DNA from 2 places in the Roseomonas cutis genome. Region 2 is predicted to be linked to the other one. Evidence: predicted binding sites of a transcription regulator. Region 2 holds the regulator's gene; the other holds the start of a gene.
The links. The regulator HrcA, encoded in region 2, represses chaperone genes, less so after heat shock. The targets are predictions, from matches to a motif close to GTTNGCACTCNCNNNNNGNGAGTGCNAAC.

Region 1 (14,305 bases), 630 kb from region 2:
GCAGCTTCCCCTACGACCCCGAGGCGTCGAAGCGGCTGCTGGCCGAGGCGGGCTATCCCAACGGCTTCACCGTCGGCCTCTCCTGCCCCAACGACCGCTACGTCTATGACGAGCGGCTCTGCCTCTCGATTATCGGCATGCTGGGGCGCGTCGGCATCAAGGTGCAGCCGCAGATCGAGCCGACCAACGTGTGGTCGCGCCGGGTGAACACGCTCGACACCTCCTTCTTCATGCTGGGCCATGCCGGGCTGCCGCTGGCCGACACCTACTCCACCCTCCAGGAGGTTCTGGCCACCCGCACCGAGCGGTCGGGCGGGCTGAACGTCGGCCGCTGGTCGAACGCGGAATTCGATGCGCTGGCGCGGCAGGTGGCGCAGGAGGGCGACGAGACGAAGCGCCGCGCCCTGATCCGCCAGGCGCTGATGGTGGAGAAGCGCGAGGTGGCGCACGTGCCGCTGCACCAGCAGCCCATCGTCTGGGCGGCGAAGAAGGGCATCGAGCTGGCGCCGGCGCCGGACAACCGGCTGCGGCTCTGGCTGGTCAGGGTGAACTGACGGCGCGCCGCGCCGCCGGCAAGGACGTCTACGGGAAGCAGCATGACAGATCTCATCATCGAAGGCGGCACCGTCATCACTATGGATGGCGCCCGCCGCGTCATCCCCGACGGGGCCGTGGCCGTCACGGACGGCAAGATCGCCGCGGTCGGCCCGCGCGCCGAGGTGGCCGCCGCCCATCCGGAGGCGGCGCAGCGGATCGACGCGCGCGGCAAGGCGGTGCTGCCCGGGCTGATCGACGGCCACGCCCATGCCGGGCACGGGCTGGTCAAGACACTCGCCAACGGCAACAGCGCCGCCTGGATGGAGGCGTGCCGCGTCATCTACACCCTCGCCTCCCCCCCGTCCTTCTGGGCGGCGGAAGGGGCGCTGGCCGCGCTGGAGCGGCTGCGCTTCGGCGTGACCACGGGCGTCTCGCTGCTCGGCGGCGGGGATTCGGTGATGCGCTCCGACGACCCGGCCTTCGCAGCCGCGCATTGCGACGCGGTGCGCGGCGTGGGCACGCGCTCCATTGTCGCGATCGGCCCCACCCGCCCGCCCTTCCCGCGCCCCTATATCGGGGTGGACGGGGTGGAGCGGCCGGTCACCTTCGAGCAGCAGATGGAGGTGGTGGAGGAGGTCATCCGCGCCCAGCACGGCAAGGGCGGCATCCGCATCGCGACGCTGACCGCCACGCACCGCGAGGAGCATGGCGACGACCCGGCGATGACGGCCGAGGTGGCGCGCCAGTCCCTGGCCACCAAGGAGCTGGCCGACCGGTACGGCTGCCTGTTCCACCAGGACGGGCACCGCAGCGGCAGCGTGGTGACGGCGCGCAATTTCGGCCTGCTCGGGCCGAACACCTTCTTCTCGCACTGCACGGACCTGACCGAGGGCGACATCGACGCCTTCGCCGAGACGGGGACGGGGGTGGTGCACAACCCCTCCGCCATCGCCTCGGTGCGCGGCTACTGCCCGGCGATCACGCTGCTGGAGCGCGGCGTGAACGTCATGCTGGGCAGCGACGCCACGGCGCCGGACCGTTCGGGCGACATGTTCCGGCACATGTTCCAGCTCATCCGCTATCACCAGCGGAAGTTCCAGGACGAGAAGCTCCTGCCGCCCGGCAAGGCGCTGGAGATGTGCACCGTCGACGCCGCCCGCACCCTGGGCCTGTCCGACGAGATCGGCAGCCTGGAGCCGGGCAAGCTGGCGGACGTCATCACCGTGGACCTGGAGGCGCCGCACATGGCGCCGGCCAACATGCCCGTCTCGCGCGTCGTCTACTTCGCCAGCGGCGGCGACGTGCGCGACGTGGTGGTGGGCGGCCGCGTGCTGCTGCGCGACGGCGCGTTCACCGAGGCGGACCGCGCCGCCATCGTGGGCGCGGCGGAGGCGGAGACGGCGGCCATGCTCTCCCGCGCCGGGCTGGAGGCGCTGGCGGTGGAGGCGCCGGGCTGGGGCAGGCTGCGGCGCTAGGGCGCCCCGGCGCGGTGGCATCGTTCGGGGATGGACCGGTGCTGGGTGCGGCTTCTGCCGCCTCTCAGCGCCGGCCGCGGCGGCCCTTCAGGCGCTTGGCCCGCTTCCCGGGTTTGGCCTGTGCCTTGGGCCGGGCCTTGGGCCGGGCCTGGGCCTTGGGCCGGGAGGGCATCTCCCTCGGGGCGACCGGGATGGGCTCGGCGGCGGGGATGCCGTCCGGGCCGACATAGCTCTGAAGCGTCGCTCCGGCGGCCAGGTGCGGATAGGCCTCGGCACCCTTCGACCACGTCCGTGCGAAGGCGGCCACCTCGGCCTGATCCTGCCGGCGGATGGTCTGGATGAGGAAGGATGCCGCCTGCGCCGGCCGCAGCCGCTCCCGGCGCAGCAGGTGCAGGTGCCATTCGCGGGCACGCAGGGGGCACCAGTCCACCAGGGCCTCCTGCAGGGCCCGGCGCACCTCGGCCGGCAGTTCCTCATAGGCGCGGTACGGGTCGCCCTTCAGCGTGCTGTAGGGCCTGGCCGCCATGCTGTTGTCCATGCGCGCCTTCTACCGAAGGGGCGACTCCGGGGAAATCGCGGCGCCAACCGCCCGGGGCGCGGCACCCATGCCGCCACGCCGGGCGTGACCCCGGCTCCGCCCGGCGTGGCGGCGTGGTGTTCGCGGCCACCCCCCTTGCAGCCCCGTCCCGCCCCGGACGTTCCGCGATGGTCATGGCCAGCCCCGACCCGCTCGCCCCCTACCGCGCCAGGCGCTACTTCCGCCGCTCGCCCGAGCCCGAGGGCGCTGCCCCCCGGCGGCGCAAGGCCAAGGCGCCGCTGGCCTTCGTGGTGCAGAAGCACGACGCCACCCGCCTGCACTACGACTTCCGGCTGGAGCTGGACGGCGTGCTGAAATCCTGGGCCGTCACCCGCGGCCCCAGCCTGGACCCGGCCGACCGCCGCCTCGCCGTGCAGGTGGAGGACCACCCTCTGGACTATGGCGGCTTCGAGGGGGTGATCGGCGCGGGCTACGGCGCCGGCACCGTCCTCCTCTGGGACCGCGGCACCTGGGAGCCGGAGGGCGACGACCCGGAAGGCGACCTCGCCGCCGGCACGCTGCGCTTCACCCTGCATGGCGAGCGGCTGCGCGGCGGCTGGACGCTGCGCCGCTTCCGGGGGGAGGGGAGCAAGCCCCGCTGGCTGCTCATCAAGTCCCGCGACGCGGAGGCCCGGCCGGGCGAGGGCGACGCGCTGCTGGAGGAGGCCACCACCTCCGTCGCCAGCGGCCGCGACCTGGCGGGCATCTCCGGCCGCCCGCCGAAGCCCGCGCCCGCCGCGAAGCCCACCGCCCGCCGCACCGCGAAGCCCGCCGAGGCGAAGGCTCCGCGCGCCCCGAAGCCCCCCGCCGGCAGCGCGGTGCTGGAGGGCGTCACCCTCTCCCACCCTGCCCGCATCTACTGGCCGGGTGAGGACGGGGCCGCCCCCGTCACCAAGCGCGACCTCGCCGAGTACCTGGTCGCCGTCGCCCCGCGCCTGCTGCCGCAGCTCGCCGACCGGCCGCTCACCCTGGTGCGCGCGCCGGAGGGCATCGGCGGCGAACGCTTCGTGCAGCGCCATGCCGGTCGCGGCACCTCGTCCCACCTGCGCCGCCTGTCCCCGCGCGGCGAGGAGGAGCCGCTGGTGGCCGTGGCGGACGTGGCCGGGCTCGTCGCCCTCGCCCAGTCCGGCACGCTGGAGATCCACCCCTGGGGCGCCCGCGCGCCGCGCCTCGCCCAGCCCGACCGACTGATCCTGGACCTCGACCCGGCCGACGACCTGCCCTTCGCCGCCGTGGTGGAGGCGGCGCTGGCGCTGCGCGAGCGGGTGCGGTCGCTGGGGCTGGTGCCCTTCTGCAGGACCACGGGCGGCAAGGGGCTGCACCTCGTCGCCCCCATCGCCCCCGGCGCCACCTGGCCCCGGCTGCATGCGGCGGCGGAGGCGATCGGCACGGCGCTGGCGGGGGCCGAGCCGGGCCGCTTCACCACCAGCCAGGCCAAGGCCGACCGGCCCGGGCGGATCTTCCTCGACGTCCAGCGCAACGCCCGCGGCGCCTCGGCCGTCGCGTCCTGGTCGCCCCGCGCCCGGCCCGGCGCGCCCGTCGCCATGCCCCTGGACTGGGTGGAGGTGACGCCGGCGCTCGATCCCCGTGCCTTCACCCTGCGCACCGCGCCGCGCCGGCTCGACGCGCCCGATCCCTGGGCGGGGATGGAGGCGGCCGCCCGGCCCCTGCCGCGCCGGGCGCCGGAGAGTGGCGCCGCCCCGCCCGTCCTGTAGGCTGCCGGCAACCTGCCGGAGAACAGCCCCCCATGCAGCTGCAGCGCCGATCGCTTGCGCGCGCCGTCCTGGCCACGCTCCTCGCCGCCCCCTGCGCCGTCGTGCCGCGTGCCGCGCGGGCGCAGTCGGACTGGCCGACGCGCCCCATCCGCCTGATCGCCCCGGACGCGCCGGGCAGCGGCAACGACACCACCGCCCGGCTCCTCGCGCCCTATCTGGAGGCGGTGCTCGGCCAGCCCATCGTGGTGGAGAATCGCGGCGGGGCCGGCGGGCGGATCGGGGTGGAGGCGGCCTGGCGCGCGGCGCCGGACGGCTACACGCTGCTGATCGGCAATGCCGGGTCCAACGGCATCAACGCGGCGATCTACCGCGACCTGCCCTACGACCTCGCCAGCGCCTTCGAGCCGATCACCCAGCTCGTCGAGGGTCCCAACGTGCTGGCGGTCAACCCGCGCCTGCTGCCCGCGCGGGACGTGGCGGAGCTGGTCGGGCTGCTGAAGCGCCGGCCGGGTGGCTTCAACTACGCCTCGGGCGGCGTCGGCTCCTCGGCACACCTGTCGATGGAGCTGTTCAAGCTGCGCGCCGGGGTGGACGTGCTGCACATCCCCTATCGCGGCACCCCGGCCATGGCCCAGGGCATCATCTCCGGCGACGCGCCGATCGCCATCGCCAACCTGGTGAACCTCATGCCCTACATCCAGCGCGGCGAGATGGTGGCGCTGGCCGTCACCAGCCGCGACCGCTGGCCGGAGCTGCCCGCCGTGCCCAGCCTGCACGAGGCGGGCTTCCCGGGCTTCGAGACGCTTGCCTGGAACGGGTTGCTCGCGCCGCCCGGCACGCCCCCCTTCATCGTCGAGCGCGTCCACGACGCGGCGGTGCGCGTGGCGGCGGAGCCGCTGGTGCAGGACCGGGTGCGGCTGATCGGCGGGAAGCTCGTCGCCGGCACGCCGCGCGCCTTCGGCGAGCGCATCCACGCCGACATCGCGCAGTGGAAGGACGTCGTGTCCCGGGCCGGGATCACCGCGGAATGAGCCGGATCGAGGGGATCTCCTTCCTCGGCGTCAACGTCACGCCGCGCACCAACTGGTGCTTCCTGCTGGTGCGCGACGCGGAGGGCCGGACGGGCCTGGGCGAATGCACCCTCTCCAACCACGAGGCGCTGCTGGAGGCGGCCGTGGCCGCGCTCGCCGCCCGGGTGGCCGGGCAGGACTGGCGGGCGCGCAACCGCCTCGCCCGTGTGTTGCCGCACGCGCCCGGGGGGCTGGTGTCGCAGACGGTGCTGAGCGCCTTCGAGCAGGCGCTGTGGGACCTGGCGGGGCAGGCGGACGGGCAGCCGATCCACGCGATGCTGGGCGGGGCCTTCCGCGATCCCGTGCCGCTCTACGCGAACATCAACCGCGGCGCCTCGCCGCGCAGCCCGGAGGGCTTCCGGGCCGCCGCGCTGCGCGCCCAGGGGGCCGGCTTCGCCGCGATGAAGCTCGCGCCCTTCGACCCCTTCGTGTGGGAGGACGCCACGGGCCCGGAGGCGCGCGCCGCCTATGCCGAGGGGCTCGCCCGAATCGCGGCGGTGCGCGAGGCCATCGGGCCGGAGGTGGAGCTGATGGTGGACGCCCACTGGCGCTTCTCGGCCGGGGGTGCTGCGGCGCTGATCCGCGACGTGGCGGAGTTCCGCCTGCACTGGCTGGAATGCCCCGTGGCCGAGGCGAACCACGCGGAGATCCGCCGCCTGCGCGGCATGGCCAACGACAGGGGGATGCGGCTGGCGGGGGCGGAATCGCTCTGCGGCCTCGCCGCCTATCGCGCGCTGATCGAGGCGGGCGGCTACGACGTGCTGATGCCGGACATCAAGCATTGCGGCGGCCATGCGGAGATGCTGCGGATCGCGGCGCTCGCGCAGACGGCGGGGGTGGAGCTGGCGCCGCACAACCCGACCGGCCCCATTTGCCACGCCCATTCCCTGCATGCCTGCGCCGCCATCCCCAATGCCGGGCGGCTGGAGGTGCAGTTCGGCGAGACGGAGCGCTTCTTCACCCTGGTCGCCGGCGGCGAGTCGCTGCGCTTCCGCGACGGGGCGGGCGCGCTGCCCCCTGGCCCCGGGCTGGGCGTGGCGCTGGAGGAGGCGGAGGCCGCGGCGACGCCCTGGCAGCCCATGCCCGTGCCGTGGCTGGACCCGCGTCTCGGCTGAGGCGGATGCGCACGGTCCTGGTGGGCGCCGGCGGGCACGCGGCGGCGCTGATCGAGGCGATCCGTGCCGCGGGCCTGCTGGAGCCGGTCGGCTGCCTCGATCGCGCGGCCGGGGCCGGCGCCGCGGCGGCGGTGCTGGGCGTGCTGGTGCTGGGCGACGAATCCCGGCTGGACTCCCTGCGCGCGGAGGGGGTGGAGGCGGTGGTGGTGGCGCTGGGCCACGGCGCCGACCGCATGCGCTGGCTGCGCCGGGCGCGGGCGCTGGGCTATGCCCTGCCGGTGGTGATGCACCCCTCGGCGATCCTCTCGCCCAGCGCGGCGATCGGGGCCGGGACGGTGGTGCTGCCGCGCGCGGTGCTGGGCGCCCGGGCGGTGGTGGGAGAGGGGGCGATCCTCAACACGGGCTGCATCGTCGAGCATGACGGCATCCTGGGTGACGGCGTCCACATCGCCTGCGGTGCCATCCTCTCCGGCGGGGTGCGGGTGGGGGAGGGGACGCTGATCGGCCTCGGCGCCGTGCTGCGCCCGCTGGTGCGGGTGGGTGCCGGCGCCACGGTCGGGGCCGGCGCGGCGGTGGTGGAGGACGTGCCGGACGGCACGACGGTGGGCGGCGTGCCGGCGCGGGCGCTGTAGCGGCCGTCTGGCAACGGCCCCGGCGCGGCCCCATCTAGTTGTCCTTGCAGGCGGAGTGGGCTGGACATGGCGACCGGCTGGGCCCCGGACGGGGCCGTGCAGGATCAGATCGACGACACCGTCACCGACGGGGTGCTGCGCGCGCGCGCCCATCTGCCGACCGGCGCGGGGCGCACCCATTGCGTGGAGTGCGATGAGGAGATCCCCCCGGCGCGCCGCCAGGCGCTGCCCGGGGTGCGGACCTGCATCGGGTGCCAGGCAGCCCTGGACCGCCGCCCGGTGCAGATCGGCTTCAACCGCCGGGGCAGCAAGGACAGCCAGCTCAAGTAGCCGCCACCCGGAAGCGCGGGGGACGATCGCGCCCCGCCCCCTGGATCATCCCTCCGGACTGTGCCCCCATCCCCTCCTCAACAGCAGGGACTGGGGCATGAGCATCGAGGTGGAATGGGCGAAGCACACCGCGCCGGAGATCCGCGCCGTCGCCGCGCGGCCCGATGCGCTGGCCGTGCTGCCGATCGGCTCGCTGGAGCAGCACGGGCCCCATTTGCCCGTCATCACCGACACGGCCAGCGCTGCCGCCGCCGCGATCCGCGGGGCGCGGCTGGTGGCAGGGGAGATGCCGGTGCTGGTGCTGCCCGGCCTCTGGACGGGGATGAGCGAGCACCACCTGCCCTTCGGCGGCACGATCAGCCTGGATTTCGACGGGCTGCGCGGCGTGCTGCGCGGCATCGTCCGCTCGCTGCGCGCCATCGGCTTCGCCCGGCTGCTGGTGGTGAACGGCCATGGTGGCAACGTCGATCCGCTGGCCGTCATCGCGCGCGAGCTGGCGCACGAGTACGGCCTGCCCGTCGTGGCCTGCACCCCCTGGTTCCTGATCCGCGACGGCATCCCCGCCATCGCCGAGACCAAGGTGACGCCCGCCCATGCCTGCGAGGGCGAGACCTCTGTCATGATGGCGGTCGCCCCGGAGCTGGTGCGGGCCGACAAGCTGGAGGAGGCGGTGCGCCAGGCCCCGGCGCCGGTGCCGGCCTATCCCGGCTTCAGCCGCTTCTGGAGCTTCTCCGAACGCGCGCCTGTCACCGGCACCTGGGGCGACCCGCGTCCCTCCACCGCCGAGAAGGGCGAGCGCTTCCTGGCGCTCCAGGCCGAGGCGCTGGCCGCCGCGATGCGTGAGACGGCCCTGTGGCGCCGGCCGGACCCCGTCTGGTCCCCGGGGCGCGGGCAGGGGAACACGGCCGGCCACGCCGAGGACTGATCGCGAGGCGGGGGCATCCGGCCCCCCGGGGGGAAGGCTCCGCCTTGCCCCCCGATACCCCCCATCCGCCAGGACCCTGCGGGCCCTGGACCCGAGGGGTGCTGCCGCGGGACAGCCTGACATGGGGTCGAGGCGTCGAGGAGCCATGCTCCTCGGCGGGTACGGCCTCCGCATTCGCTGACGCCTTTGAAGCTTTTTCAGAGTCCCGCTTGTCCGCGCTCCGTCTGGGATCAGCCCGGAGGCTGACGACAGCCGCACAGCACCAAACTCCCAGCGGGGACCGGGGCCCGCTTGTGGCCCCGGCAGGGGAGGGTCCGGGACGGGGATCGACGCACGGCGTCGATGCCGCAGGCCGGCGTCCCCTCCCGGCCCACCGCCGCACCACCCATGCGCCGCCGCCGCTTGCGCCCTGCCGCCGCGCGCGTCATGGGACGACGCATGTCACTCACCTCGATGACCGGCTTCGCCCGGGTGGACGGGACGCTTCCGGACGGCTCCGCCTTCGCCTGGGAGCTGCGCAGCGTGAACGGGCGCGGGCTGGACGTACGGTTGCGCCTGCCGGGCGGGCTGGAGGCGCTGGAGACGCCGCTGAAGGAGGCGGCGCAGGGCCGGCTCGGGCGCGGCAACGTCAACGCCACCCTGACCGTGAAGCGCGAGGACCGGCCGCTGCGTCTGACCCCCGACCCGGAGGCGCTGGAGCGCGCGCTGCGCCTGGCGCTGGAGGTGGCGGCGCGCATCCCCGGCGCCCCCGCCCCGCGGGCGGAGGCGGTGCTCTCCTTGCCCGGCGTGCTGCGGACGGAGACGGCCGAGCCGGATGAGACGGCCGATGCCGCGCGCCGGCAGGCGGTGACGGCGGGCTTCGCGGCGGCGCTGGACTCGCTGGTCGCGGCGCGGCGCTCGGAGGGGGCGAAGCTGCACGCCATCCTCGCCACCCTGCTGGACGAGATCGCCGCCCTGCGCGACGCCGCCGCCGCCGAGGCCGCCCGCCAGCCGGAGGCCCAACGCCAGCGCCTGACCGCCGTGCTGGCCGAGCTGCTGGAGGGCGAGCGGCGCGTGCCGGAGGACCGGCTGGCCGCCGAGGTCGCGCTGCTCGCCAGCCGCTCCGACGTGCGGGAGGAGCTGGACCGGCTGGGCGCCCATGTCGAAGCGGCGCGTGCCCTGCTGCGCGAGGGCGTCCCGGTGGGGCGCAAGCTGGAGTTCCTCACCCAGGAATTCGGGCGGGAGGCGAACACGCTGGGGGCCAAGTCCGCCTCGCTGGCGCTGACGCGTCTCTCGCTGGACCTCAAGGCCGCGATCGAGCGGCTGCGCGAGCAGGCGGCGAACGTCGAATGAGCGATCCCGGACCCGAGGCCCCGATCCGCCGCCTGCGCCGCGGGCTGTGCCTGGCGCTGGTGGCGCCGTCGGGGGCGGGCAAGAGCTCCGTCTCCCGCGCCGTGCTGGCGCAGGAGCCGGAGATGACCCTCTCGATCAGCGTCACCACCCGGAGCCCCCGGCCCGGCGAGGTGGACGGCATGCACTACCACTTCATCGACGACATCCGCTTCGAGCAGCTGGTGCGCGACGGCGCCCTGCTGGAGAGCGCGGGCGTCTACGGCCGCCGCTACGGCAGCCCGCGCGGGCCGGTGCTGGAGGCGCTGGCCGCCGGGCGGGACGTGATGTTCGACGTGGACTGGCAGGGCCACCGCCAGTTGCGCGACCGGCTGCCGGGGGATGTGGTGGGCATCTTCCTGCTGCCGCCCAACCTCACCGAGCTGGAGCGGCGTCTCCGCGCCCGTGGCCAGGACAGCGACGCGGAAATCGGCAAGCGCCTGGCCGCGGCGCGCGAGGACCTGTCGCACTGGTTCGACTTCGGCCACGTGCTGGTCAACGAGGTCTTCGAGGAGACGGTGTCCACCGTCCGCGGCATCCTGGCCGCCGAGCGCAACCGCCGGGAACGCAATCCCTGGCTGCCACGCTTCGTCGACGCCCTGGCCGCCGAGGCGCCGCCCGGCCCCGGGCCTGGCACGCCGGTTGCCGGGCGGTCCCCGGCCGAGGGACCGCCCGCCGGGGGCTGAGGCCGGGGCGGAGGCGGAGCGACAACAGGGGGCGGCACCGGCGCGGAACGCCCCGGGCCGTCCCGCCGGGGTTCAGGAGGCGGCCGCCGCCCGCATGCTTTCCGTCTTTCAGATCATCCTGCCGGTCTTCGCCATCATCCTGCTGGGCTACGGCGCCCGGCGGACCGGCCGCATCAGCCCGGATGGCGTGCGCGGCATCAACGACTTCGTGTTCCTGCTGGCCCTGCCAGCCCTGCTGTTCGAGGGGGCGGCGACGAACGTCTCCAGCGCGGCGACGCTGGGCGTGGCGGTGGCCTATTTCGCCGCCATCCTGCCCGCCTATGCCGTCGCCCTGCTGCTGGCGCGGCGGCTGCGCCGGCTGCGGCTGGCGGATGCGGGGCTCTTCGCGCTGGATGCCACCTACAGCAATCTCGCCATGGTCGGCATCCCGATCATCCTCGCCGCCTACGGGCCGGACGGGCTGCGCAGCCTGCTGACCATCCTGGCCTTCCACTCCCTGATCATGCTGCCGGTGGCGACCCTGGTGGCGGAGATGGGGGTCACCGAACGCGTCCGCCCCTGGCCGATCCTCCGCTCCACGACCCTTGCCATGGTGACGAACCCGATCATCCTGGCGGTGGTCGCGGGGACGATCTGGGCGCAACTGCTGCCGCCTCCGCCCGAATTCCTCACCCGGTTGCTGCACATGCTGGGCGCCGCGGGTCCCCCGGCGGCACTGTTCTGCCTGGGGGCGAGCCTGACCGGCTTCGACGTGCGCCGCGACTGGCCGGACGCCCTGCTCGGCACGGTGCTGAAGCTGTTGGCCCTGCCGGTCGCGGTCTGGCTCAGCGCCCGCTTCTTCGGGCTCGACGCGCTGGGCACGGCGGTGGCGGTGACGGCGGCGGGCATGCCCACCGGTGCCAATGCCTTCATCCTGGCCCGCCGCTACGCGACGGGCATGGGACGCTCGGGGGCCACGATGCTGCTGGCCTCGGGCCTTTCCGTGCTGACGGTCAGCGGCCTGTTGCTGATCTTCCAGCGCTGAGCGGTATGGGCTTCGAGTCCCGGCCTGTCCGGAGGGTGGCCCCGCTCCGGGACTCCGGCGCCGTCAGTGCAGGCTGAACTCGCCCTGTGCGTAGCGGAACTCGGCCGGGCGCCACAGCGCGGCGGAGGCGACGCGGACGGAATGCAGGGGGCCGTCGATCTCGCGGCGCCAGAAATCGAGGAAGCGGTGCAGCTCGGGGAAGCCCGGGGCCCGGTCCACCTTCTGCCAGACGAAGGTCTGCAGCAGGCCCGGATGATCGGGCATGTGGTACAGCAATTCGGCGGTGGTCATCCGCCAGTCAGGGACGCGAACGAGGCTCTCGATCTCCCGCAGGATCATGCCTGACACCTCTCCGTTGCAGCTCCAGAACCGGGTCACCCGGGGGGAGCATGCCACGAGATTGCAGCGCACCAAGAAATAAATCGTTTGCGATCAACAGTTTAGCACTCAGCAGAAAAGAGTGCTGCCATCCCGCTTGACGGCGGAGTGTCAGGCTCCTAGATCGCTGGCACTCACCGGGGTCGAGTGCCAACAGCCTCTCGGCCAAGGCCCGGTCCCGGCGGGACCCAACATCCAGACGACCTTATTCAAGGCATCAGGAGAGGATACCATGTCGTTCCGCCCCCTGCATGACCGCGTCCTCGTTCGCCGCGTGACGGCCGACGAGAAGACCGCGGGCGGCATCATCATCCCCGACACCGCCAAGGAGAAGCCCCAGGAGGGCGAGGTCGTGGCCGTCGGCTCCGGCCTGGTCAACGACAAGGGCGAGGTCCGCCCGCTGGACGTGAAGGCGGGCGACCGCATCCTGTTCGGCAAGTGGTCCGGCACCGAGGTGAAGCTGAACGGTGAGGAGCTCCTGATCATGAAGGAGTCCGACATCATGGGCATCGTCGAGGGCACCGCGTCGGCCAAGAAGGCCGCCTGACCTCCACGCCTCCCACGCTTCCCCGACAGACACAGAGGTAGAGCACAATGGCTGCGAAGGACGTCAAGTTCGGCGCCGGCGCGCGCGAGCGCATGCTGCGCGGCGTCGACATTCTCGCCGATGCGGTGAAGGTCACGCTGGGCCCCAAGGGCCGCAACGTCGTGATCGACAAGAGCTTCGGCGCGCCGCGGATCACCAAGGACGGCGTGACCGTCGCCAAGGAGATCGAGCTGGCCGACAAGTTCGAGAACATGGGCGCCCAGATGGTGCGCGAAGTGGCCTCGAAGACCAACGACATCGCCGGTGACGGCACCACCACCGCGACCGTGCTGGCCCAGGCCATCATCCGCGAGGGCGCGAAGTCCGTGGCCGCCGGCCTCAACCCGATGGACCTCAAGCGCGGCATCGACAAGGCCGTCGCCGTGGTCATCGAGGACCTGAAGTCCAACACCAAGAAGATCTCCACCTCCGCCGAGGTCGCCCAGGTCGGCACGCTGTCCGCCAACGGCGAGTCCGAGATCGGCGAGATGATCGCCCAGGCGATGGAGAAGGTCGGCAACGAGGGCGTCATCACGGTCGAGGAGGCCAAGGGCATCCAGACCGAGCTCGACGTCGTCGAGGGCATGCAGTTCGACCGCGGCTACGTCTCCCCGTACTTCATCACGAATGCGGAGAAGATGATCGCCGAGCTCGACAACCCCTACATCCTCATCAACGAGAAGAAGCTCTCCACGCTGCAGCCGCTGCTGCCGCTGCTGGAGGCGGTGGTCCAGTCCGGCCGCCCGCTGCTGATCGTGGCCGAGGACGTCGAGGGCGAGGCCCTGGCCACCCTGGTCGTCAACAAGCTGCGTGGCGGCCTGAAGATCGCCGCCGTGAAGGCCCCGGGCTTCGGTGACCGCCGCAAGGCGATGCTCGAGGACATCGCGATCCTGACCGGCGGTCAGGTCATCAGCGAGGATCTCGGCATCAAGCTCGAGAACGTGACGCTCGACATGCTCGGTAAGGCCAAGACGGTCCGGATCGAGAAGGAGAACACCACGATCGTCGACGGCGCCGGCTCCAAGGACGACATCCTGGGCCGCGTGGAGCAGATCAAGGCGCAGATCGAGGAGACCACCTCGGACTACGACCGCGAGAAGCTGCAGGAGCGCCTGGCGAAGCTGGCCGGTGGCGTCGCCGTCATCCGCGTCGGCGGCTCGACCGAGGTCGAGGTGAAGGAGCGCAAGGACCGCGTCGACGACGCGCTGCACGCGACCCGCGCGGCCGTCGAGGAGGGCATCGTCCCCGGTGGCGGCGTGGCCCTGGCCCGCGCGTCCCTGAAGCTGACCAACGTCGCGACCGACAACGACGACCAGCGCGTCGGCGTCGAGATCGTGCGCCGCGCGATCCAGGTGCCGCTGCGCCAGATCGCCGAGAACGCCGGCCAGGACGGCGCGGTGGTCGCGGGCGACACGCTGCGCAACGACACCTACGACTACGGCTACGACGCGCAGACCGGCGAGTTCAAGGCGCTGATCGCCGCCGGCATCGTGGACCCGACCAAGGTCGTTCGCACCGCCCTGCAGGACGCCGCTTCCGTGGCCGCCCTGCTGATCACCACCGAGGCGATGATCGCCGACAAGCCCGAGAAGAAGGCCCCCGCGGGCGGTCCTCCGGGCGGCGGCATGGGTGACATGGACTTCTGATCCTTCCAGGATCAGGGTTCCGGAAGGGGGCGGCCCGGCAACGGGCCGCCCCTTTTTCGTTCGGGCCCCATTCCTTTTGGACCAGGGAGAAGGACATGCGTCGGACCGGCACGGTGGTCTGGTTCCAGCCCGCGAAGGGCTACGGCTTCATCCGCCCCGACGATGGCGGGCCGGACGTGATGGTGCACCTGTCCGCCGTCGAGGAGGCGGGCAGGCGCACCCTGAATAAGGGCGAGGAGGT
Region 2 (14,305 bases):
GGCGGTGGCCATCGCCAACGACAGCGAGTACGGCCTCGCCTGCGGGATCTGGACGCGGGACCAGGGCCGCGCCTGGCGGGTCGGGCGGTCGGTCGCGGCCGGCACGGTCTGGGTGAACACCTACAAGCAGTTCTCCATCTCCACCCCCTTCGGCGGCGTGAAGGACAGCGGGCTGGGGCGCGAGAAGGGCCGGCAGGGGCTGCGCGCCTGGATGCAGCAGAAGTCGCTCTACCTCGACACCTCGGGCCGGCCGCATCCCTGGGCCCGCCTGTCGGAGCTGGGGGCATGAACGCCGTCTCGCCGGAGGCCGTGAAGGCCGTCGCGGTGGCCCAGACCTTCCCCGCCCGCCTGCGCCGCATGACCTGGGAGGCGCCGGGCGTGCTCTCCCTCGACTTCGAGGCGGAGGACGGGCGCGAGCTGCCGGGCTTCGAGCCGGGCGCGCATGTCGACCTGCACCTGCCGGACGGGGCGATCCGGCAGTACTCGCTCTGCGGCGACCCGGCGGACCGGCGCCACTACCGCATCGCCGTGCGCGACGTGAAGGGCGGCCGGGCCTCGCGCTTCGTCCATCGCGGCGACCTGCGGCCGGGCGTGGTGGTCACCATGGGCTACCCGCGCAACAACTTCGCCTTCGACCGTGCCGGGCGCTACCTCTTCGTCGCGGGCGGCATCGGCATCACGCCGCTGCTGCCGATGATGCGCGCGGCGAGCGCCGCGGGCGCGCCCTGGACCCTGCTCTTCGCCGCCAAGCGCACGGCGGACGCCCCCTTCCTGGCCGAGGCGCGGGCCCTGGGCGGCGAGGTGGTGGTGCACGCCTCGGCCGAGGGCACGCGGCTGGACGTGGCGCAGCGGCTGCGGGACGTCCCGGCGGACACGCTGCTCTACTGCTGCGGCCCCGATGCGCTGATGACCGCGGTGGAGGAGGCGACCGGCCACTGGGTGCCCGACAGCGTGCGCTTCGAATGGTTCACCCCGCGCGTGCAGGCGGGCGGCGGCGGCGCCGAGAGCTTCGAGGTGGTCTGCGCGAATTCCGGCCTCTCCACCCGGGTCGAGCCGGGGGTGAGCGTGCTGGAGGCGCTGAACGAGCTGGGCCTCGCCATCCCCTGCTCCTGCGAGCAGGGCGTCTGCGGCACCTGCGAGGTGGCGGTGCTGGAGGGCGAGGTGGAGCACCGCGACAGCATCCTCTCCTCCGCCGAGCGGGCGTCCAACACCATCATGATGACCTGCGTCTCCCGCGCCAGGTCGCCGCGGCTGGTGCTCGACCTGTGAGCGGGGAGAGCATCCTGCTGACCATCGTGCTGAAGCACGACCAGTCGCAGAACATCGACCAGATCCAGGGCAAGCTGGCGGAGCGCGCCTGGTGGGAGCGCTTCCCGCCCGAGGGTTGCGAGATCGTGAGCTGGACGGTGGCGATGGGGCTGGGCCAGATCGTGACCCTGCGCCTGCCGCCCGCGCTGCTCAACACGGTGAACATCGAGATCGAACGCTCCGCCTGGGGCGTGTTCTCGACCGATTTCTACCCCACCTATGATTTCGTCCCGGTGCGCGAGCGGCTCACGCGGGAATGGCAGGCCCGGCGAGAGGAGAAGGCGACGTGAACGACACCTACAAGTTCCCCTACCTCGAAGCGCGCCAGCATCTGCTGCGCGAGCCGACGGAGTGGGAGGACGACCTGGCCGGCACCATCGAGAATGCCTTCGCCAAGGGGCATTGGGAGCTGGAGGAGCTGGTGGCCGCGCTGAACCGTTCGCGCGTGCGGCCGCGCCAGGGGGGAAGCTGGACCCCGGAGAACTTCCAGGCCGTGATGCGCGAGCTGGGAGCCTGAGCCGATGAGCGCGACCACGCTGCAACGTCCCGCCCCTGCCGCCGGGGACCGCCCGCCGCCGGTGACCGAGGCGGAGATCCGCGAATACCTCAAGCTCGGCGTCCGCAACCGCTGGTGGCCGGTGCTGCCCTCGCGCTTCGTGCGCGCCGGCGACAAGCCCGTCGGCATCACCCGACTGGGCGAGCCGCTGGTGCTGTGGCGCGACACGCAGGGCGCGATCCACGTCCAGACGGACCGCTGCCCGCACCGCGCCGTGCCGCTCTCGCGCGGGATGAACGAGGGCGACCGGCTGCGCTGCAACTACCATGGCGTGGAGGTCGGCGGCGACGGCACCGTGCTCTCCGTCCCCGGCCAGCCGGGCTGCCCGCTGGAGGGCAAGAAGGCGGTGAAGACCTGGCCCTCCGTCGAGGTGGCGGGCGTCGTCTTCGTCTGGTTCGGCGACGCGCTGCACGAGGAGGCGCCGGATTTCGTCCCCCCGCCGCAGCTCGCAGCACCCGAGTGGGAACGCTTCGTCTGCTACGCCGACTGGGAGATGTTCTGGCGCTACTCGCTGGACAACGCGATGGACCCGATGCACGGGACCTTCCTGCACGCCAACTCCCACACGATGTACCAGGGCGAGACGGAGGCCCACTTCGTCACCCGCGACACGCCCACCGGCTTCGTCTTCGAGAAGGAGGGCCAGCGCGACGTCAACTTCGACTGGTCGGAGCTGGTGGACGACGGCGCGCTCTACGTGCGGCTGGAGATCCCCTACCCGCCCTCCGGCGGCCCGGGCGGCAACTTCGCCATCATCGGCTTCGCCACGCCGATCGACGAGAACAACACCGCCAGCTTCTTCTGGCGCTGCCGCAAGGTGGAAGGCTGGCAGCGCGACGTCTGGCGCTTCCTGTACCGCAACAGGATGGAGCCGCGGCACTGGGCGGTGCTGGAGCAGGACCGCGAGATGCTGGCCGGCTGCAAGCCCGGGCTGGAGAAGTACGAGATGCTCTACCAGCACGATGCCGGGCTGATCCGCCTGCGCCGCTACCTCTCCCAGCTCGCGCGCAAGCACATCACCGAGCTGCGCGCGGCCGGCAAGGCGTGATCCGTCGCGTCGCCACCCCGGCGGTGCCAGAGCCGCCGCCGGGACTGTTCTCCAACTGCCTTGTCGCCGGTGGGCTGATCCACGTCTCGGGCCAGCATGCCGGCGCGCCGGGCGGCGGGGTGCTGGGCGACGGCAGCGTGGCCGACCAGACGCGGCACGCGTTGCACAAGGTGCTGGCGCTGGTCGAGGCGGCGGGCGGCTCCGCGGCGGGGGTGGTGAAGCTGACCGTCTACCTCACCGACATGGCCCGCAAGGCGGAGGTGAGCGCCGCGCGGCGGGAGTTCTTTGCCGACCCCATGCCCTGCTCCACCCTGGTCGGCGTCGCCGCGCTGGTGGCGCCGGAGCTGCTGGTGGAGGTGGACGCCCTGGCCGTGCTGCCGCCCGCATGACCGCGCCCTGGACCCCGGATCAGGAGACCCGCATGCACCCCGACCTGCGCCGGATCGTCGCCGTGGAGGTCCACCGCCGCCGCGCCGGCCGCTGCCCCTACACCGTCTATGCCTTCGATGCCGGCGAGGTCTTCGCCATCGAGCCGTATGCCGGCGGCTTCCGTGACCTGGCCTCGGGCCTCGCCGTGCGGTCCGAGCCGGGCCGGATCGTGCTGGAGGATGGCGGGGTGGTGGAGCTGCGCCTGGACGGGGATGTCGGCTTCTCCGGCCGCGACCTGGTCTCGGGCGAGCGCTTCACCGGCCGGGCCGGGGGAGGAACCTCCGTCACCGTCTACGACGCGCGGGGCGAGCAGTTCTTCCCCTATGGCATGGCCGGCCCGGGCGGCGAGCTCTCGGCGGAGACGCTGGCGGAGGCGTGATCGGAGCGGGCGCGCTGGCGACAGCGTCGCCGGGGGAAAGCGGCGCCCCACCTCGCCGTGGCCACGGCCGGCTGCCGGCGCTATCCCAGAAGCTGGCCGATCACCCGGGCGGTGTAGTCCACCACCGGGATGACCCGGCCGTAGTTGATGCGCGTGGGGCCCACCACGCCCACGGCGCCCACGATGCGCTCCTGGGCGTTGCGGAAGGGGGCCACGATCATCGACAGCCCGGCGGCGTCGAAGAGCCCGCTCTCGGCGCCGATGAAGATCTGCACCCCCTCGCCGCGCTGCACCAGCTCCAGGAGCTGGAGCATGGTCTCCTGCGCCTCCAGCCGGTCGAACAAGCCCTGGATCTCGCCGACCCGCGCCGCGTGGTCGAGGTTCTCCAGCAGCCGCGACTGCCCGCGCAGGATCAGGGAGCCGCCGCCGCCGCCGGCCCAGGTGGCCAGCCCCGCCTCCACCACCTGCGTGGTGAGGGCATCGAGCGCGCTGCGGTTGGCGGCGATCTCCTCGGTGACCTGGGTCCGGGTCTCCTCCAGCGTGCGGCCGTTGAGCCGGTTGTTCAGGTAGTTGGTCGCCTGGGCCAGCGCCCCCGTGGGCAGGCCGGCGGGGACCTCGATCACCCGGTTCTCGACCTGGCCGCTCTCGCCCACCAGCACCACCAGGGCGCGGCCGGGGCCGAGCGCCACGAACTCGATATGCCGCACCGCCGATTCGGTCTTGGGCGCCACCACCAGCCCGGCGGCGCCGGCGAGGCCGGAGAGCATCCGCCCCGCCTCGCCCAGCGTGTCCTGCAGGGAGCGGCCGGAGGCGGCGCAGCGGCTGGCGATGGCCTCCCGCTCCTCCTCGGAGAGCTGGCCGAATTCCAGCAACCCGTCGATGAAGAAGCGCAGCCCGCGCTCCGTCGGCAGCCGCCCGGCGCTGGTATGGGGGGCGTAGAGCAGCCCCGCCTCCTCCAGATCGGCCATGGCGTTGCGGATGGTGGCGGGGGAGAGGGCGACCGGCAGCCGGCGCGAGAGGGTGCGCGAGCCGACCGGCTCTCCCGTCTCGACGTAGAGTTCGACGATCTGGCGAAGGATGGCCGCGGAGCGCCCGTCCAGGGAGGTTGCCAGGCTGGGCCGGGAAGGTCCCTGGGACAGCCAGGCCGGGCGGCCGACGCGAGGGACGTGGGGCCGGTCTTGCACGGCTCAAAGGTATGGTCGCCCCCCACCAGGGTCAATGTGGCCCTGGCCCCCTTCCGACCTTCCCCGCCCGGGGCGTCGCGGCCGTGGCAGGGCCGGCCTCGCCCCCTGCCCCGATGCGCCGGGATCATGCAGACCCGTCACGACGGGGGCGCCAGCCATCCGGGCGGGCCAGGCGGTTGACACCCGGGGCCGGCGCGACGATCCCTCCGCCTGTTCGCCGCAGACCGACCCGAGGCCCCTCCGGGCCAGGAGCCTTCCCATGCCCCGCCCTTCCGGCCGCGCCCCCGATGCGCTGCGCCCAGTCTCCCTGCTGCCCGGCGTCGCCCGCCACGCCGAGGGGTCCTGCCTGATCCGCATGGGCGTGACGGAGGTGCTGTGCACCGCCAGCGTCGAGGGGCGGGTGCCGCCCTTCCTGCGCGGCTCGGGCAAAGGCTGGGTGACGGCGGAGTACGGCATGCTGCCCCGCGCCACCCACACGCGCGGCGACCGTGAGGCCGCGCGCGGCAAGCAGTCCGGGCGGACGCAGGAGATCCAGCGGCTGATCGGCCGCAGCCTGCGCGCCGTGACCGACCGGGCGGCGATGGGCGAGATGACCATCACCCTGGATTGCGACGTGCTCACGGCCGATGGCGGCACCCGCTGCGCCGCCATCACCGGCGCCTGGGTCGCGCTGCACCAGGCCTTCGCCCATTGCCGCAAGATGAACATCCTGGCCCGCGACCCGCTGGCGGGGCAGGTCGCCGCCGTGTCGGCCGGGCTGTGGGAGGGAGAGGCCATCCTCGACCTCGAATACGCGGAGGACAGCGCCGCCCAGGCGGATGCCAACTTCGTCCTGACCGGTGCGGGCGGCATCGTCGAGGTGCAGGCCACCGCCGAGGGCGAGCCCTTCACCGACGCGCAGTTCCAGTCGCTCCTCACCCTGGCGCGCACCGGCACGGCGGAGCTCTTCGCCGCCCAGCGCGCGGCGGTCGGCCTGGCATGAGCCGCCGGCTGGAACGGGGTGGCCGGCTGGTGCTGGCGACCCACAATGCGGGCAAGGTGCGGGAGGTCTCGGCCCTGCTCGCCCCCTGGGGGATGCAGGTGCAGGGCGCCGGCGCGCTCGGCCTGCCGGAGCCGGCGGAGACGGAGAGCAGCTTCCTCGGCAATGCCGCCATCAAGGCGCTGGCTGCGGCGAAGGCCACCGGCCTGCCCGCCCTGTCCGATGATTCCGGCTTCTCGGTCGCCTCGCTGGACGGCATGCCCGGCGTCTGGACCGCCGACTGGGCCGTGCAGCCGGACGGCAGCCGCGACTACGGCAAGGCCATGGCCGAGGTGGAGCGCCAGGCCCGCCCCTTCCCCGACCGCGCCGCCTGGTTCTCCTGCGCCCTCGTCCTCGCCTGGCCGGACGGGCATACCGAGGGCTTCCTGGGCGAGGCGCATGGCGAATGGGTCTGGCCGCCGCGCGGCGAGAAGGGCTTCGGCTACGACCCGATCTTCGTCCCCGCGGGCGAGGCAGAGACCTTCGCCGAGATGACACCGGAGCGGAAGCACGCGATCAGCCACCGCGCCCGCGCCTTCGCCCTGCTGGCGGCCGCCTGCCTGCCGGAGCCGCCAGCAGCCTAGAGCACTTGTTCGAGGGGCGGATTGACGCCTTCGGACGATCCCATCCTCCAGCGACCTGCCCTGACGTCCCGGGCCGACAACGCGATTCCGATGCTGTCGCCCACCACGGCAAATCGATATCTTTTCGCAACGAAATGGCGCCGGCTTCTGCAAAGCCATTTCGGCGCCGCGCTGCGTTTCGGCCCCCAGCGACACCCGCGCCGGCTCGGAGAGGTCCCTCCCCCCCGACCGCTGCGGCCGACGCGGGCCCGCCCCGGTCGCTGAAGGAGGAGCGTCGTGTCGCATTCCGAAAAAGCCATGGACAACATGGGGATGCTGAACAACGCCTGGGGCATCGCCCGGCTGGTGGATCCGGGCACCACGCCCAACGAGATGCTGGTGGGCCTCTACCGTGACGACGGCAACGCCATGGGGATCCACGGCGGCCTGCGGCACTACGTCTACGACCTGAACGGCACCGACTACAGCTGGGGGCAGCGGTTCGCGAGCATCGCCCAGATGAACCGCGGCTATCAGGGCATATCGCAGACGATCGCACTCTGAGGAACGCGCGCCGGCCGGCGCCGAGCGGGTGATCCGGCCCCTTGCGCGGCGCGCGCCGCAGCCTGCACCCTGCCGCCGCGATGCGCCTGCTCCTGCTGAACGGCAACACCGACACGGGCGTGACAGAACGCCTGGCCCGGCACGCCCGCGCCCGGCTCGACGCCACCGGCCGGGCGGCGGTCGCGCTTCGCCCGGCCACCGCCCGCTTCGGCGCCCGCTACATCAGCAGCCGCGCCGCCGTGGCCGTTGCCGGCCATGCGGTGCTGGACGCCATCGCTGCGCAGGCCGGCACGGTGGATGCCGTCGCCATCGCCTGCTTCGGCGAGCCCGGCCTCCTGGCGGCGCGCGAGGTCGCCGGGGTGCCGGTCCGGGGCATGGCCGAAGCCAGCATCGAGGCGGGGCTGGCGCTGGCCCCGCGCATCGCCCTGCTGACCGGCGGCGCGGCCTGGGTGCCCATGCTGCACGAACTGGTGTTCAGCCTGGGCCTGCCCGCCGAGCGTATCGACATCCGCTCGGTCACGCCCACCGGCGACATGATCGCCCGCGACCCGGACGGTGCCCTGGCCTTGCTGGCCGCCGAGGCGCGGACCGCGGCGGCAGCAGGGGCAGGCGCCATCATCCTGGGCGGCGCCGGCCTGGTCGGCCTGGCCCCGCGCCTCGCGGAGCGGACCGGCCTGCCGGCGCTCGACAGCCTCGACTGCCTGCTGGACGCGGCGCTGCGCCCACCCCGCGGGACGCCGCCCGCAACGGTTGGCGGAACCCCCTCCATCGGGCTGGCGCCGGCGCTGGAGCGCCTGCTGGCGGGATGACGGCAGGTGGCGGGCCCGCCACCGCCCCACCCCGACCGGTGCACGCGGCGGCCGCGCCGCCGCTTGCCCCCGGGCCGGGCCGCATGGGATGGGTCGCCGCGCCATGCCGCGACGCAAGCCCTCCGCGCCGGGAGCCGCCAGCCAGCCCCCGCATCTGAGCATCCGCCTCGATCTGGGCGGGGGCGTGCGGATCGGCCCCGGCAAGGTCACGCTGCTGGAGGAGATCGGACGCAGCGGCTCGATCGCGGCGGCCGGGCGCGCCCTGCGGATGTCCTACCGGCGGGCCTGGGAGCTGGTGGAGGACCTGAACCGCAGCCTGGGCCGGCCGGTGCTGGAAGCCACGGCCGGCGGGAACGGCGGCGGCGGAGCACGGCTGACAGCGCTGGGAGAGGCGGTGGTGCGGGAATATCGCGCCATCGAGGCCGAGGCGAACGCGGCCGCCGCCACGCGCCTGGCCCGGCTGGCCGGTGGGCGGCAGGAGGCGGGGCCCGGTTGATCCGCGGCGATCAGGCGGGGCGCCACCCCAGGCGACGCGACAGCCAGCTCCGCCAGGCCAGCACCGCCTCGGGCGGGGGGGTCAGGCTGGCGAGGGCGGCCACGGCGGCGACGTCGGCAAGCGGCTCGCCCTCCGCCTCGGCGCTCTCGGCGCGCTCGCCGTCGCGCCAGCGCTGCCCGGCCTGTCGCCAGGCCGCGACCATGTCGCTGGAGGTCAGGCGCGGCAGGATCAGCGCGGCGTGCAGCTGGGCGGTGCCGATGACGGCCAGAACCGCCCTCTGGCGGGCCGGGTCGAGGGCGGGAATGGCGGCATAGGGCCGGACGGCCTCGCCCGCCTGCCCGAAGCCGAACCAGGGCGTCGCGCCCAGGGCCTGCGCCTGGGCCACGGCGCCGGGGCCCGTCAGCAGCACCGCATCCACCTCGCCCTGGGCGAAGGCCTCCTCCGGCGGCCAGGGGCTGGCCGCCACGGAGGCGACGGCGGGCTCCGCCGGCAGGCCGATCGTCTCCAGGGCCAGGAGGACGCCCGCCTCGGTGGTTTCCGGTCCCGAGAGCGGCACGCGAATCGGCGCGCGGGGCTGGCCGGGTGCCGGCAGGGGGCCGCGGCCCGCCACCATCGCGCCGCGCCAGGACAGGCAGACCGGCAGCCAGGCCGCCGGATCATAGCTCGCCCGGGGAGAGCCGGAGAGCCAGGGCAGCAGCGCCGGCCCGGCCAGGGCAAGCAGCAGGTGCCCGTCCTCGGCATCACCGGCGATGAAGCGGTTGGCGGCGGTCACGCCGTCCGGGCCGCCGACGGCACGCAGGACCGGCGGCGGCAGGCCGGGCATCACGCGCCCGACCCGGCGGACGAGGCGATGGGCCCAGCGCATGGTGGCCCCGTCCTCGGGCCCCGGGGCCAGCACGGCCGGCGACCCGGCGGCCTCTGCCCGGCCGATGCCCGCCAGGAAGGGCAGCGGCAGCAGCGCGCGGCGGCGCAGCTCAGGCCAGGATGGGCGCACGGAACGGCTTCCTACCGGAGTGCCCCGCCGGTGCCCTGGCCTCGTGGAGACTCATGGGCGCAGCGTCCGTCGCGGAAGGGGCAGGATCGTGGCGGCCGCCGGGCCGTCCCCAGGGGCGCCGCGGCCGGCCGGTCCGCCCGCCGCGCTCACCGGTCGTAGGCCACCAGGGTCTCGGCCGGCACGTCCAGCCGGTCGCGGCCCTTGAGGAAGGTCAGCTCGATCAACGTGGCGATGGCCGGCACCTCGGCGCCGACGGAGCGCAGCAACCGGACGCTGGCCGCCATGGTGCCGCCGGTGGCGAGCAGGTCGTCCAGGACCACCACCCGGTCGCCCGGCTTCACCGCATCCGCCTGGATCTCCAGCCGGTCCGTGCCGTATTCCAGCGCGTAGTCGAGCGCGACGGTCAGGCCCGGCAGCTTGTTCCGCTTCCGCAACATGACGAAGCCCAGGCCCAGCTCCAGCGCCAGGGGGGCGGCGACCAGGAAGCCGCGGCTCTCGATGCCCGCCAGCACCGTCGGGGCATAGGGGCGCACCGTCCGCCCGAGCCGGGTCACTGCCTCGCGCCAGGCAGGGCCGTGCCGCAGCAGGGTGGAGATGTCGTAGAACAGGATCCCCGGCTTGGGGAAATCCGGCACGGCGCGGATGTGCTGCTTCAGGTCGATCGCCGCGGCAGTCTCCTCACGCGCGGGGGCGGCATTGTCCATGGTGGCGGGCGACGTCCTGGTGGGGGGTGCGGGGGCCGCAAGCTACCCGCAGCGGCGCCGCCATGGCTAGGCTTCCCTCCCACAGCCCCCTCCGCGCTTCCCACCCTATCCCGGGGCGCCGCGCACCGGGGCGCGCACCGCCAGCGGAATCGGCAGGCTGCGATAGGCCTCCAGGCCGCGCCCCCGGCCCCCCTCCCCGGCCGGCAGGCTGCGCGTCACCGTCGCCACCATCCCGCCGCCATTGGAGCGGGAGCCGCCGAAGGGGGAGCCGGCGAAGGCCGGGGCCGCCATGACGGCCGGGGCCCGCCAGGCAGGGTTCCAGGCAGGGGCGCTGCCCGCCTCGCGCTGCGCCTGCGGCAGGGCGGCCGCCACCGCCGCGCGATAGGCGGCGGCGCGCTCGGGCGTGTTGCTGTGGTAGTTGGCCGCCGCCTGCATCCAGTCGTTGCGGGTGGACTGCAGTTCCTTCAGGAAGCGCGCGGCATAGCGGGCATTGGCCAGGGGGTCGAAGGCCTCCTCCAGGCTGGCGAAGGCATTGGGGTGATGGTGCAGGTTGATCTGCATGCAGCCCACGTCGATCAGCCGCATCCCTCCGGCCCGAAGCTGCCGCACCTCGGCAACCGCTTCCGCCTTGCCGGGGAAGAATTTGCCGCGCCCCTCCGCGTTCATCGTCCAGGGCCAGGGGCCGGTCTCCCCCGTCGCCGGATCGCGGCGGCCGGATTCCACCCGCCCGATGGCCGCCAGCAGGCCGGCCGGCAGGCCGTATTCCCGCTCCGCCGCAGCGATGGCGGCGCGGCAGAGCGCGGAGGGCGAGGGCAGGCCTCCCGGGCCATTCGCCCGGGCGGTGACCGGCAGCGCCAGAAGCAGGAGAAGCAGGAATCGGCCCATGGGCCGGAAGGAGCGAGGCGCGTGCCAGCCGCTGGGCGGGACGGGGCCGCCCAGCAACGAGCCGGATTCTTTTCAAGGATTAGCAAGGATGTACCGGCCGAGGCTGGCGTCAGCCAGGAACCCCGCGCCTGTCGCGGCACAGACCTGCCCGTGCGGCATGGTGCAGTGCGATAAAAGGCTTGGCAGGACAGGGTCCATCACCTATCTTGTGCATCGCAGCAACACGGCCTTGCCGGGTTGTCTGCCTTTCTTGGACGTTTCCTCCCTAAACTCGGCGGTGCCTCTGGCACCGCCTTTCTTTTTGCCCGCTGCCCAACCCGGCGGGCCAGCGGCTCAGGGCCGCAGAAAGCTCCAGTCCGTCTCCGTCAGCCGTCCCAGGAACAGTCCGATCTCCTGGTGCAGCCGCGCCATCTCCGGCAGTGGCCGGACCATCCGCTCATCCATGTAGAGCCCGCGCGCCACCTCGATCTGCAAGGCGTGCACGCCCTCGCGCGGGCGGCCGTAATGGCGCGTGACATAGCCGCCGGCATAGGGATCGTTGCGCCGGACCCGGTAGCCGCGGTCGCTCAGCGCGCTCTCCACCAGCCGCGTCGCCCGCGGGGCGCAGGCGGTGCCGTGCGCATCGCCCAGGATGAAGTCCACCTTCGTCGCCCCCGGCAAGCCGGACGGCATGGAGTGGCAATCCACCAGCAGGCAGCAGCCGAACCGCTCCCGCGTCTCCGCGATCAGGCCGGCCAGGGCCTCGTGATAGGGCTGCCACAGCCGGCGCACACGATCCGCCGCCTCGGCGAAGCTGAGCCGGATCGCATAGACCGGCTCCCCCGTGGTGACGACGCGCGCGATGGTGCCCAGCCCCGCCCCCACCCGCGGCGAGGCGGTGTTGACCCAGTCCGGCAGCGGCCCGTCGAACATGGCCGGATCCAGCTCCCAGGCCTCGCGGTTCGCGTCGCAGTAGACGCGCGGGAAGGTCGCGGCCAGCAGCGGCGCCCCGAAGGCGGGCGCATCGCCGAACAGCTCGTCTACGAAGCCGTCCTCGGACAGGCGCAGGGTCAGCGGGTCGAGCCGGCTGCGGGAGAGCAGATCCTCGGGGTAGTCCCGCCCGGAATGGGGCGAGGCGAAGACCAGCGGCATGGTCTGTTCCGCCGGACGCGTGACGATGAACGGCATCGTCGCATCCGGCGTCGCAGCGCCCACTGTCGGTGGCAGATCCATGTCAGGCCTTGATAGCCGCCGGCCGCCGACTCGTCACGCGCCCGATCAGCCGCCCAGCCCGTCCAGCGAGACCACCATCAGCAGCGAGCGCTGGATGGGATTGGCATTGTCGTCCGAGACGATGGCCGCCAGCAGCCGGTCGCGATGCCGGAACACCCCCACGCCCTCCCAGTTGTCGGTCGGCAAGGGGGGGACCAGACGCATCACCGTCCGCCCCTCCAGCACGCTGCCGGGGCGGGCGGCCGCCAGCGCCGCCGCCGGCACATGGGCCAGCCGGCCGCTCAGCCCCTCGGTCCAGGCGAAGCGGCGCTCCAGCACCAGCGCCCCGCCATCGGGCAGCGCGCAGGCATCGCTGGGGTCGAAGCCCGGCTGCGGCCGGTAGGACAGCCGCAGCCAGTCGCCCGGCCGACCCAGCCATCCCGCCCGCAGCCCGGGATCGCCCGCCACCGGCAGCCATTCCGCCAGCGCCAGCCAGCGCCCGTCCGCCAGCACCGCCAGCGATTCCAGCCCGCCGTTCAGCGGCGCCTCCTCCAGCCCCGGCAGCGGGCCCGTCGCCTCGGCGGGGCCGTCCAGGTCGCGGTAGCGCCAGATGCGGTGCCAGCGCTCGAAGCCCACCAGCCACCCGCCCCCCGGCAGCCGCGCCAGGCTCTCGGCATCCGCCTGGTACATCGGCCGCAGCTCCTGCCCATGGGTGTCGTGCAGCCGGCCGGTCCGCGCCTCCTCCAGCGCCAGCGGCACGCCGCGCGCGTCCAGCCGCAGCCGCGCCGTGCTCCAGGAGCCGCGGTCGCCGATCGCCCAGAGACGCGGCGGCCCGTCCGGCGGCGCCTCGACCCGCAGCCCCGACAGCCCGTCCCCGCCCAGGGCCGACCCGTCCAGCTCCAGCACGCCCAGCACCCGCTCGCCGCCTTCGGGCAGCGGCCCGTCCGGCAGGGGCACGGGGCGGGAGAGCGGGCGCTGGGTCGCGCAGCCCGCGAGTCCGGCCAGGGCGAGGAGGGAGCGGCGGCGGATCATGCAGGGGGGAGGTGGCCCGGGGGGAAAGGCGCCGCCTTTCCCCCCGATACCCCCCTCTCCGCCAGGAGCAGAGTCCCTGGCCCCCCGTTCACGGACGCGTCGGCACGCCGGGGAGCCGGGTCCCCCGGCGACTGCGGCCTCAACGCATGCGGCCTTTGGTTCTGGATTGGCGTCGGGGCTTTTTCCGGGCCCGGCCTACGGGCCGGCGGTCGGCCCACGGAGCCGCCGTCCGCCGGGGTCCGGAGGTAGCCCGTGCCCCTGGCGGAAAGGGTCCGGGAGAGGCAGCGCCTCTCCCGGAGCATCCCACGCATGCGACGCCGCAAGGAAGGCGCTAAACGGCCCGCGTCACACCAGCACCGGCGCGCGCTCGGCGGCGGCGCGCTGGTAGGCGGCGGCGGCATCCTCGTCGAACAACTCGGCGAGCTTCTTCATCATGGTGCCGCCCAGCTCCTCGGCATCCACGATGGTCACGGCGCGGCGGTAGTAGCGGGTGACGTCGTGGCCGATGCCGATGGCGATCAGCTCCACCGCCTCGCGCCCCTCGATCTCGCCGATCACCTTGCGCAGGTGGCGCTCCAGGTAGTTGCCCGGGTTCACCGACAGGGTGCTGTCGTCCACCGGCGCGCCGTCCGAGATCACCATCAGGATGCGGCGGTGCTCCGGCCGGGCGAGCAGGCGGCGATAGGCCCAGTCCAGCGCCTCGCCGTCGATGTTCTCCTTCAGCAGCCCCTCGCGCAGCATCAGCCCGAGGTTCTTGCGCGCCCGGCGCCAGGGCGAATCGGCCGCCTTGTAGACGACGTGGCGCAGGTCGTTCAGGCGCCCCGGGTTGCGCGGCTTGCCGTCCTGCACCCAGCGCTCGCGGCTCTGCCCGCCCTTCCAGGCGCGGGTGGTGAAGCCCAGGATCTCCGTCTTGACGGCGCAGCGCTCCAGCGTGCGCGCCAGGATGTCGCAGCACATGGCGGCCACCGTGATCGGCCGGCCGCGCATCGAGCCGGAATTGTCGATCAGCAGGCTGACGACGGTGTCGCGGAAATCCGCCTCCCGCTCGTGCTTGTAGGAGAGGGAGTGGTTCGGGTTGGCGACGATGCGGGCCAGGCGCGCCACGTCCAGCACGCCCTCCTCCAGGTCGAACTCCCAGGCGCGCT

Region 1: groES (co-chaperone GroES) is a predicted target of HrcA. The motif match lies at 11,959-11,987, and genes of this name have one in related genera.

The regions. Positions count from the first base shown of each region.
Region 1 covers NZ_CP087719.1:3,662,896-3,677,200, reverse strand. The annotation lists gene LPC08_RS16780 (ABC transporter substrate-binding protein) at 1-554, shown strand, start outside; gene LPC08_RS16775 (amidohydrolase family protein) at 597-2,012, shown strand; gene LPC08_RS16770 (DUF6525 family protein) at 2,077-2,550, opposite strand; gene ligD (non-homologous end-joining DNA ligase) at 2,724-4,304, shown strand; gene LPC08_RS16760 (Bug family tripartite tricarboxylate transporter substrate binding protein) at 4,337-5,335, shown strand; gene LPC08_RS16755 (mandelate racemase/muconate lactonizing enzyme family protein) at 5,332-6,489, shown strand; gene LPC08_RS16750 (acetyltransferase) at 6,495-7,121, shown strand; gene LPC08_RS16745 (DksA/TraR family C4-type zinc finger protein) at 7,188-7,451, shown strand; gene LPC08_RS16740 (creatininase family protein) at 7,549-8,376, shown strand; gene LPC08_RS16735 (YicC/YloC family endoribonuclease) at 8,815-9,708, shown strand; gene gmk (guanylate kinase) at 9,705-10,430, shown strand; gene LPC08_RS16725 (AEC family transporter) at 10,525-11,454, shown strand; gene LPC08_RS16720 (usg protein) at 11,518-11,793, opposite strand; gene groES (co-chaperone GroES) at 12,065-12,379, shown strand; gene groL (chaperonin GroEL) at 12,427-14,064, shown strand; gene LPC08_RS16705 (cold-shock protein) at 14,160-14,305, shown strand, end outside.
Region 2 covers NZ_CP087719.1:4,291,676-4,305,980, forward strand. The annotation lists gene LPC08_RS19510 (aldehyde dehydrogenase) at 1-289, shown strand, start outside; gene LPC08_RS19515 (PDR/VanB family oxidoreductase) at 286-1,269, shown strand; gene LPC08_RS19520 (hypothetical protein) at 1,266-1,598, shown strand; gene LPC08_RS19525 (recombinase-like helix-turn-helix domain-containing protein) at 1,595-1,825, shown strand; gene LPC08_RS19530 (aromatic ring-hydroxylating dioxygenase subunit alpha) at 1,830-2,912, shown strand; gene LPC08_RS19535 (RidA family protein) at 2,909-3,301, shown strand; gene LPC08_RS19540 (hypothetical protein) at 3,334-3,720, shown strand; gene hrcA (heat-inducible transcriptional repressor HrcA) at 3,801-4,859, opposite strand; gene rph (ribonuclease PH) at 5,164-5,886, shown strand; gene LPC08_RS19555 (non-canonical purine NTP pyrophosphatase) at 5,883-6,506, shown strand; gene LPC08_RS19560 (hypothetical protein) at 6,783-7,049, shown strand; gene LPC08_RS19565 (aspartate/glutamate racemase family protein) at 7,091-7,858, shown strand; gene LPC08_RS19570 (winged helix-turn-helix domain-containing protein) at 7,962-8,354, shown strand; gene LPC08_RS19575 (hypothetical protein) at 8,365-9,348, opposite strand; gene LPC08_RS19580 (adenine phosphoribosyltransferase) at 9,495-10,010, opposite strand; gene LPC08_RS19585 (transglycosylase SLT domain-containing protein) at 10,158-10,937, opposite strand; gene LPC08_RS19590 (N-formylglutamate amidohydrolase) at 11,271-12,104, opposite strand; gene LPC08_RS19595 (esterase-like activity of phytase family protein) at 12,195-13,160, opposite strand; gene cobT (cobaltochelatase subunit CobT) at 13,506-14,305, opposite strand, start outside.